Regions from separate parts of the Paraflavitalea sp. genome, predicted to be linked through region 1. Evidence: riboswitches for the same ligand, from Rfam matches in the RefSeq annotation. Region 1 holds a riboswitch; each other region holds the start of a gene.

Region 1 (3,265 bases):
CTTATATCACCATAGATGATAGGAGGCTTCACACAACGGCTGCCATAACTCTGTACCCAGCCATTCTTGGAAAACACAAAACCACTCAGCTGCTCACCAAAGTATTCCACCATGTCATTACGCTCAAACTCACCATGCACCAGCACATCGATGCCGATCGCTTCCTGCCAGCGGATAGACTCCTCCGTTTCTTTGGCGATCAGATCATCATACTGTTCCTGCGTCAGATCACCCTTCTTCCAGTTGGCCCGCCAGCTGCGCACTTCCGCAGTCTGCGGAAAAGAACCGATAGTCGTGGTCGGGAACTGTGGCAGCTTCAACAGATCATGCTGCTTATGCTTCCGGATAGAGAACACACTGTTGCGCGCAGCATCCTTATCAGTGATGCCCGCCACCCTTTCCTTCACCACCTTACTGTGGATCAGCGCAGAAGTCTGACGGTTCCTGTTAGCCTGTATATTGGCTTGCAGCTTCGCCGCAGCGATCACGTTGTTGTCACCACTGGCCAGCTGCTTAAGTGTGATCACCTCGTCGATTTTCTGTTTGGCATAAGCCATCCATTGCTTGATCTCTGGCGTCAACACCTTTTCATTCGTTTCCAGTTCCAGGTCGCAAGGCACATGCAGCAAAGAACAGGAAGGAGCGATCCACACCCTTTCCTTGCCCAGTTTTTCAACAGCCTTATTGATAAGACTGAGAGACTTCTCAAAATTGTTCTTCCAGATATTCCGGCCATCCACCACACCAAGTGAAAGCACCGTTCTTGAACGGGCAATATCCGTAGCAAGAATATCATCCAGCTGCGATGGACAACGAACGAGGTCAAGGTGCAGCACCTGCACAGGCAGGCTCAATGCCATAGAAAGATTTTCACCATAACACTCGAAATAACTCGCCAGAATGATCTGCAGCTGCGGAAACCTGTTCTTGATCTCGAGGTAAGCCTTGGCAAATACTTGCCGCTCGGCTACCGAAAGATTCAGCGATAAACAAGGCTCATCCAGTTGCACATAATAAGCACCTGCCTCTTCCAGCTTCGCCAGTACTTCTACATACACAGGCAACAGCTTTTTCAGCAACTCAAGACGGTGAAAGCCACTTTCCTTTTCCTTGCCCAGCAGCAGGAACGATACAGGCCCCAGCAACACAGGCTTGGCGGCGATACCATGACGTTTCGCTTCATTGAATTCATTCAGCACCTTGTTGTGATACAAAGTGAATTGCTGGTTCGCAGTAAACTCAGGAACGATGTAATGATAGTTCGTATCGAACCATTTCGTCATCTCCATAGCGGTGATGTCGTAACCACCCTTTTGATAACCACGCGCCATGGCAAACAGCAGGTCGATATGCGGCAGCTGCTTGTCGTGCATCAGGTCGTGGTAACGGGCAGGGATAGCCCCCACCAGCAGGCTGGTGTCCAGCACCTGGTCATAAAAAGAGAAATCATTACAGGGAACCAGATCGATACCGGCATCCTTTTGAAGTTGCCAGTTTTGCAAACGGATTGTACTGCCCGTCTGCATCAATTGTTGTGCGGTTAGCTTTCCGGCCCAGTACTGCTCGGAAGCCTTCTTCAGTTCACGCTGGCTGCCTATCCGCGGGTAGCCGAGATTGTGTGTCTGCATGATGAATGCTTTTAAAATGAATAATCAGTTAAAAGCCCTTCGTTAAAACCCGCAATGTTTGGTGAAAAGAAGTAGAAGTGAAACAAAGGCATACGCATAAATAGCCAGTCCCGCATAGTATAAAATATACATACACGGCCGGTCATTATACAATAAGCCTATCAGATCAACAACAGCTTCATTCCACGAAAGCATTGTCAAATACAGTAAGGCAGGTCTCCTGGCTTGTAACGTTTCTACCGTCCTTCCCATCCCAACCATAGTCGGGACAGTGGACAACAAGGGTAAAAACTCAGGTATGTTACATACAGTTGCGGGACAGCTTGTGATTTTCACACAATTCCCTATTAATCCCGGGTTAGCGGGAACCTTTGCTGCTTGATAAGATGATAAGAAAGAACTTGCGAGGGCAAAATTAATCTATTTGCACATCAAAATGAAACAATACCCTTATCCTATGCTTCGCAGCTCTTGCAGCTTACGAGGTTAGTCACCATTTCTTTAGAAACACTCTGGCTACGTTGATAATACAACGTTTTAATACCCAGCTTCCAGGCTTCGATCAACAACTTGTTAACCTCTTTCACGGGCAGGTCAGCCGGTATATTGAGGTTGAGACTTTGGGATTGATCAACAAACTGCTGACGTATAGAAGCCTGCTGGATGATCTCCAGCTGACTGATCTCTTTGAAAGTCTTGAACACATCCTTCTCCTCTTGAGTCAGTGCAGAGAGATGCTGCACGCTACCGTGGTTCAACATGATATCGCGCCACGTATCTTCATTATCGATGCCCTTCTTGATCAGCAGTTCCTTCAGGTACTTATTCTTACGCATGAAGTTACCCTTGGAAAGACCCGCTTTATAATAGTTGCTGCTGAAAGGCTCGATACCGGGAGACGTTTGGCCCAGGATAGCACTGGAAGAAGTCGTAGGCGCAATAGCCAATACAGTCGTATTCCGCTTGCCATAACCCTTCAACAGTTCAGGCTCTCCATAGATCCATGCCAGATCTTTACTGGCCTTCTGAGCCTTATCATGAATATCCTTAAAGATCATAGCAGTCAGTTGCTTGGCGCGTAAACCTTCAAAAGAGATCATATTCTTTTGCAGATACGAGTGCCAGCCCAACACGCCCAATCCCAATGCACGGTGCCTCTTGGCAAATCGGTTGGCAGCCTCCAGGTAATGATTACCCTCAGTTTTGGCAATGAACTCCTGCAGCACGGCATCGAGGAAGAATACAGCCAGCTTCACAGCATTGGTATCTTTCCATTCATCATACAGCTCCAGGTTCATAGAAGATAAGCAACAGATGAAAGACTCTTCCCACGTAGAAGGCAGCATGATCTCCGAACAAAGATTGCTGGCATGAATAGTAAGATTGTGGTCTTTATATACCTGCGGTTTGTTCCTGTTTACATTATCGGAGAAGAAGATATAAGGCAAACCCTTTTGCTGACGGCTTTCCAGCACCTTGGCCCACACCTGCCTTTTCTTCATATCACCGTCGATCATCTCCTGCATCCAGTAGTCGGGCACACACACTCCATAAAAAAGATTCTGGATAGGGTGACCGATATCCTTGATAGAAAGAAACTCCTCGATATCCCCGTGATCGATGTCCATGTAAGCGGC
Region 2 (3,265 bases), on a different contig from region 1:
GGCGTACAAGCCGGCTAACCGAAGGCGTGGTATGGCCAGCATGGCAGCAATGATGAGCTCCATCGCCGGTACGGCCCAGGCCAATATACCAGCAAAAGGAGCGATGATGGGTGATTCACTAAGCCCGAATTGAAAATTGTAGTAATCTCTTAGTTTGGCCTGTGCTGCATACACCATCAACAGGATAAGGAGCAGGGATACGATCCCCACTATGAAACGCTTGTTCATTTGACTGTAACGATTTCTTAATGTTTGTTAAGGTTTTACATGGGTACAAGGCAGACACTCCGCCTGTTCAGCATGTACTATTCGATAAAGCAAGTGTGTCACACAGTGTACGGGCCTAATCAGCAGCCTTTAGCAGTATAAGGGTCAAAAAGAGGAGGAGAGTCAGTGGGCTGGCACAATCCTATAGCATGTACTGTCGCTTAATACATACTACCGGTATTGGCCGGCCGGTTTTTATTAAATACATACCTCAACCAAGGTGGCTATACAGCCAGTTGCAATTTCAGATAACCCGGACCTTCGAAATACATAAGCTATCGTAGCGTTCCCGTTTTTAGAACTTTAGGCCCGGGTTATTGAAATTGCGTAGATTTTCTCATGATCATAGGTGGCCCTTCGATTAACCCGGACCACACCATAAATTTCATCCATTATTTACATCCTTGTTTTATTTCGACAGACTAAAATTTCCATAATTGACCACTAACCCAAATGTTAACATTGGGTTAAGTGTTTGTAAGTAGAAGAATGCTGTATTCGGTATACGGTGTATAGAATGGAGAGTCCTGTATTACAAATTTACCCAGCTAAAGTGTTGAGAGCAGGACAATTTTAAGCAAAAGCCCATCCGGTAAGGCTCTTGACGGTTGTCAATTCAGCGTGGAAGAATTATCCACCCCCTGTTACTAAGTTCATTTGACCAGCCCCGCCTCGAAGTTTAAGTTTGTATTCGCTCTTTTACAAAATATTGTGTTGGTGCCCGTCTATTTGCCTCAAAAACAGGTATTTAGACAGGCTTAAAAGGGAACCATGTGTAAATCATGGACTGTTGCGCAACTGTGAATTTCGTGAATTGGCAATCGGCAATCGGCAATAAGTAGTGGCTTTAAAATCGCTTACTTTTCGCCACTCCGGTTTGTAGCTTTCGCGGACAAAGTCAGATACCTGCCATACAATTAAGTGCCACACCTTCGCATCAAAGGTAATTCGCACTGCTATACTGTCACTCACTGCACCCTCACCCCTCCGGTCAGTGGCGTGGCCACGTATTGTGTTGTTCCCTTTTGTAACGGGTGATCGCTGGTTCCATCCATGGAAGTGTATTTCTATGGAAGGATATCGTCGTCGGTAGAAGGCAAGGCAACGAGGAGAAGACAGACTATTACTAATATAACTATACCATTGAGCCATGAGCAACGAAAACGAAATATTACTGCAGGAAAACAAAGACCGCTTTGTTATTCTGCCCATCAATTATCCCAGGGTGTGGGAAATGTACAAGAAGCATGAAGCAAGCTTCTGGACAGCGGAAGAGATCGATCTGAGCGGTGACCTGCAACACTGGGCGAACTTAAACGATGGTGAACGTCATTTTATTTCGCATGTACTGGCATTCTTTGCTGCCAGCGATGGTATTGTGAATGAGAACCTGGCAGTCAACTTCATGAGCGAAGTGCAATTGCCCGAAGCACGTTGCTTCTATGGCTTCCAGATCATGATGGAGAACATCCATTCTGAAACATACGCTTTATTGATCGACACCTATATTAAAGATCCCCAGGAAAAGCATCGCTTGTTCCATGCTATCGATACGGTGCCTGCTGTGAAAAAGAAAGCGGAGTGGGCGCTGCGCTGGATCGAGAATGGCAGTTTCGCTGAAAGACTCGTAGCCTTTGCCGCCGTAGAAGGTATTTTCTTCAGTGGCAGCTTCTGCTCCATCTTCTGGTTAAAGAAGAGAGGCCTGATGCCCGGTCTTACATTCAGCAATGAACTGATCAGTCGTGATGAAGGCTTGCATTGCGAATTTGCCTGCTTGCTGTACAGCATGCTGAGTAAAAAGATGACGCAGGAAGAAGTATACGCTATCATCGGCGATGCGGTGAAGATTGAAAAGGAATTCATCACGGAAGCACTGCCTGTGGACCTGATCGGTATGAATGCCAAGCTGATGCAGCAATACATCGAGTTTGTAGCTGACCGCTGGCTGAGTGAACTGGGCTATCCCAAAATGTTCAACAGCACCAATCCTTTCGACTTCATGGAAATGATCTCCCTGGAAGGTAAGACTAACTTCTTTGAAAAGCGTGTGGGCGATTACCAGAAGAGTGGCGTGATGGGTAATAAAGAAAGCCAGTCATTTTCGTTGGAGGAAGATTTCTAAACAGGCATTAGCCTTTAGCTATTAGCTTTTAGGGCTTTTGCTTTGCTAACACCTAATGGCTAAAAGCTAACAGCTTAAAAAGCATTAATCACTTATCATAAATACTTACTGACCCATGTTTGTAATAAAAAGAAACGGCAAAAGAGAATCTGTCAAGTTTGACAAGATCACTGCCCGCATAGAAAAACTATGCTATGGGCTCGACAGGCGGTTTGTGAATTCCATCGATGTAGCGAAGAAGGTTATTGAAGGTTTGTATGATGGCGTTACCACTACCGAACTGGATAACCTCGCTGCAGAAACTGCTGCTTCCTTAACGGTGAAGCACCCGGATTATGCGTTGCTGGCCAGCCGCATCGCAGTGAGCAACCTGCATAAGAATACCATCAAGACTTTTTCCGATACGATGAAGTTGCTGTACGAATGCAGGGACAGCAAGGCTGGTAAAGCAGCTCCTTTGCTGGCTGATGACGTGTGGGCTATCATCCAGGAGCATGCCGAATTGCTGGATTCTACGATCATCTACGATCGTGATTACAGCTTCGATTATTTCGGTTTCAAAACACTGGAAAAATCTTACCTGCTGAAGGTGGATGGCAAAGTGGTGGAGCGTCCACAGCATATGTTCATGCGTGTATCGGTGGGTATTCATAAAAACGATATCGAGAGCGCTATCAAGACTTATCACCTGATGTCTGAGCGCTGGTTTACACATGCCACGCCAACCTTGTTCAATGCCGGCACGCCTAAGCCGCAAATGAGCAGCTGCTTCCTGCTGACTATGAAGGAGGACAGCATCGATGGTATTTATGACACCTTGAAACAAACTGCCAAGATATCTCAGAGTGCTGGTGGCATCGGTCTTTCTATCCACGG
Region 3 (3,265 bases), on a different contig from region 1:
CCGTTTCTAAAAAGATCATTCCTCAGTTGTTGTTATATGCCAGCGTTGCCAAAGGCTTTTCGCCACCCACCACACAGGAGATATTACCCTCCACCTCGGTCATTAGCACCAGCCTGAATGCAGAAGAAGGCGTAAATTATGAGACAGGTATCAAAAGCAGCTGGCTGCAACAAAGACTATATGTTGAGGTCAACGCCTTTTACTACCGCCTGCAAAATGCCATTGTACTCCGCCGTGATGCCAGCAATGCCGATTACTTCGTCAATGCCGGTTCTACCAAACAAAGAGGACTGGAATCGCAAGCCTCCTACCAGCTGTTGCCCAATCGTAAAGGATTTATAACAGCCGCCCGTCTTTGGATCAGCCACACCTGGAGCCGCTTTAGATACGATGAATTTAAACAAGGCACTGCCGACCTCTCCGGCAAGCAACTGCCCAGCGTGGCGCCCCATATCGTAACTGGCGGACTGGACCTGGCCACCCGGCCTGGGCTGTACACCAACCTCACCTGGTATTACAGCGATCCCATTCCACTCGACGATGCCAACACGGTGATAGCCTCATCTTATCAGTTATTCGGCGGCCGCATCGGATGGCGCGCCCGCTTCACCAAAAAGATAGGCGCCGATTTTTTTGCTGGAGCCGACAATCTATTCAATGTACAATACAGCCTCGGCAATGATATCAATGCCGCCGCAGGCAGATACTTCAACCCGGCCGCTGGCGCCAACTACTTTGGCGGCATCACACTGAAATACGCCTTCGGACAATAAAAAAATACTACGACCACGTCTAAAAAAGCCCGCCAAAAGCGGGCTTTTTTTGTGCTATCAAAAAAAATAAAAACTTCATACTTACAGAGACCTTTCAGAGACATTACAGAGAGTTTATAGAGACCTTATAGAGACTTTAGCCCGGATCTGCCCTATACCTGGCCCCTACCTTGCCCGGGGCTGGCCAGGGTCTGGTCCTATCCCGCCTGCCCCTTTCGGAACGGATGCCGGCAACCATGCCCACAAACACCCAACCCCAAATCCCGGGGTAAACCCTTACATTTGCCGCGTTAATTGGTTTCCGCTCCGCCGCCAGGCAGAACGGATTAAAAGGGAAACCGGTGTAAGTCCGGTGCTATCCCCGTAGCTGTAAGTTTCGTGAGTACCACTCACCAGGTTCAATCTTCGTACCACTGTTCTACCCGCTTATCCGGCAGAATGGGAAGGTCTTGAACCAGGGAAACAAGCCAGAAGACCTGCCAGTTATCAGCAACAACATCGACGAGCTTTCGGGTGAAAAGCCGGGATTGAAACCGTCTACAGGCAGTAGACATTTCATTTCTGTTTGAATCATTTTATTCCGAAGGTTCATAGTTCATCATTACAAACAAACTATGAGCATGACAAGAAAGTTACTCGCACTATCAGCCCTGCTGGCAGCCATGAACGCGCAGGCGCAAGACTCAACTGCAAAAAGAGATTTGGATGAAGTAGTGGTTACCGCTACCAAATACCCTGTTAAACTTAGTGAAACAGGAAAAGTAGTGACCGTTATCGGCCGCGAGCAAATAGAACGCAGCAGCGGCAAAAGCCTCGCCCAGGTATTGACCGAGCAAACAGGCATCATCGTAAACGGCGCCAACAGCAACCCCGGTAAAGACAAATCGATCTTTTTACGCGGCGCCTCCAACGACTACACCTTGATATTACTCGATGGCATTCCTGTAAACGATCCCTCCGGGGCAGGCGGCGCATTCGACCTGCGCTTGTTTCCCGTAGAACAGATCGACCACATTGAAATCTTGAAAGGCAGCCAGTCTACCCTCTACGGGTCAGATGCAGTAGCCGGCGTTATCAATATCATCACGAAGAAAAAAGGCAGCAAAGCAATCGGCTTCAACGGCGGCGCTACCTATGGCAGCTTCAACACCTTCACCGGCGATGCTGGCCTGAGTGGCCACAAAGGCATCCTGGATTATAATGTAAATTACTCTTACACCAGTACAGACGGAATTTCCGAAGCAGCCGACACCACCGGCAAAGGCAACTTCGATAAGGACGGATTTAACAGGCACAGCGTACAAGCAAATCTCGGCATCCAGGTAACCGACAAGATCAGGATCGCCCCCTACTATCGCTATAGCTATTTCAACGCCAACACCGACGGTGGTTCTTTCTACGACACCAAAGACCAATTTGTATACCTGCTCAACAATACCGGCGCCACTGCTACTATTGGTTTGCCCAAAGGCACCATCACAGCCAACTACGGATACTCCTATTCAAGGCGTAACTACGCCACCGACTTCGGCAACTCCTTTTTCAGAGGCGGTTTCCACAGCGGCGAAGTATACCTCACCCAAAACCTGAGCGATAGGGTAAAGATGCTGGTCGGCGTAAACTACCAGAGCTACAAACTCACCGATTCCACGCTGACACCTAAGAACCCTTCCACCAACATCGTGAGCCCTTACCTGTCATTCCTCATGCAAAGCGCAGAAGGATTGAGCGTGGAAGTGGGCGGCCGGTACAACCACCACTCCGAATTTGGCACCCAATTCACCTATAGCTTCAATGCCGCCTATCTGATCAATAACCAGATTAAAGCATTTGCCAACGTTTCTACAGGTTTCAAAGCACCTACAGTGATGGACCTGTTTGGCCCCTCCTGGTTTGGCAGCAATCCCAACCTGAAACCGGAAGAATCTTCCAACCTTGAAGCAGGCGTACAATGGCAAACCCTGCAAAATAAATTACAGGTTACCGCTACAGGATTTTACAGAGACATCAAGAACGTGATCGCTTATGTAGCCGGCAAGTCCATCAATATCGACCAGCAAAAAGACAAAGGCGTCGAACTCGAAGCAACCCTGCGCCCCACCGACCAGTGGACGATCAAAGCCTCTTACACCTATGTAACAGGTGATATCTACCAATCACGCAGCGGTAAAGACACGAGCTATTTCAACCTGCTCCGCAGGCCCAAAAACACGATAGTGGCCAGCGTAGGATACCAGGCTACACCACAGTTGTTCATCAGCCTGTCTGCACAAAGCCTGGGCGAAAGAACAGACCTGTCGTTCGGACCACCCCCGGCCTATGCCACCATTCCTGTAGACCTGAAAGCCTACACGCTGATCAACGCCTATGTAGAATACAAGCTATTCAAGAACAAGGTGCGCCTGTTTGTAGATGCCAAAAACCTCACAGATACAGATTACACAGAGGTATATGGATATAATACACCAGGTATCAACATACAAGGTGGTTTC

The links. A riboswitch is a leader RNA that binds a small molecule or an ion and turns the genes downstream of it on or off. The one in region 1 is predicted to bind cobalamin.
Region 2: linked by a shared signal. The riboswitch ahead of AC5JBY_RS23995 (ribonucleoside-diphosphate reductase small subunit) and the one ahead of metE (5-methyltetrahydropteroyltriglutamate--homocysteine S-methyltransferase) in region 1 are both predicted to bind cobalamin.
Region 3: linked by a shared signal. The riboswitch ahead of AC5JBY_RS07415 (TonB-dependent receptor plug domain-containing protein) and the one ahead of metE (5-methyltetrahydropteroyltriglutamate--homocysteine S-methyltransferase) in region 1 are both predicted to bind cobalamin.

The regions. Positions count from the first base shown of each region.
Region 1 covers NZ_JCACET010000009.1:132,066-135,330, forward strand. Annotated here, with positions in the region: gene metE (5-methyltetrahydropteroyltriglutamate--homocysteine S-methyltransferase) at 1-1,628, opposite strand, end outside; cobalamin riboswitch at 1,822-2,016, opposite strand; gene AC5JBY_RS16390 (ribonucleoside-diphosphate reductase subunit alpha) at 2,084-3,265, opposite strand, start outside.
Region 2 covers NZ_JCACET010000010.1:1,692,734-1,695,998, reverse strand. Annotated here, with positions in the region: gene AC5JBY_RS24000 (MauE/DoxX family redox-associated membrane protein) at 1-228, opposite strand, end outside; cobalamin riboswitch at 966-1,195, shown strand; gene AC5JBY_RS23995 (ribonucleoside-diphosphate reductase small subunit) at 1,418-2,389, shown strand; gene AC5JBY_RS23990 (ribonucleoside-diphosphate reductase subunit alpha) at 2,505-3,265, shown strand, end outside.
Region 3 covers NZ_JCACET010000008.1:1,118,868-1,122,132, reverse strand. Annotated here, with positions in the region: gene AC5JBY_RS07420 (TonB-dependent receptor) at 1-773, shown strand, start outside; cobalamin riboswitch at 1,052-1,271, shown strand; gene AC5JBY_RS07415 (TonB-dependent receptor plug domain-containing protein) at 1,394-3,265, shown strand, end outside.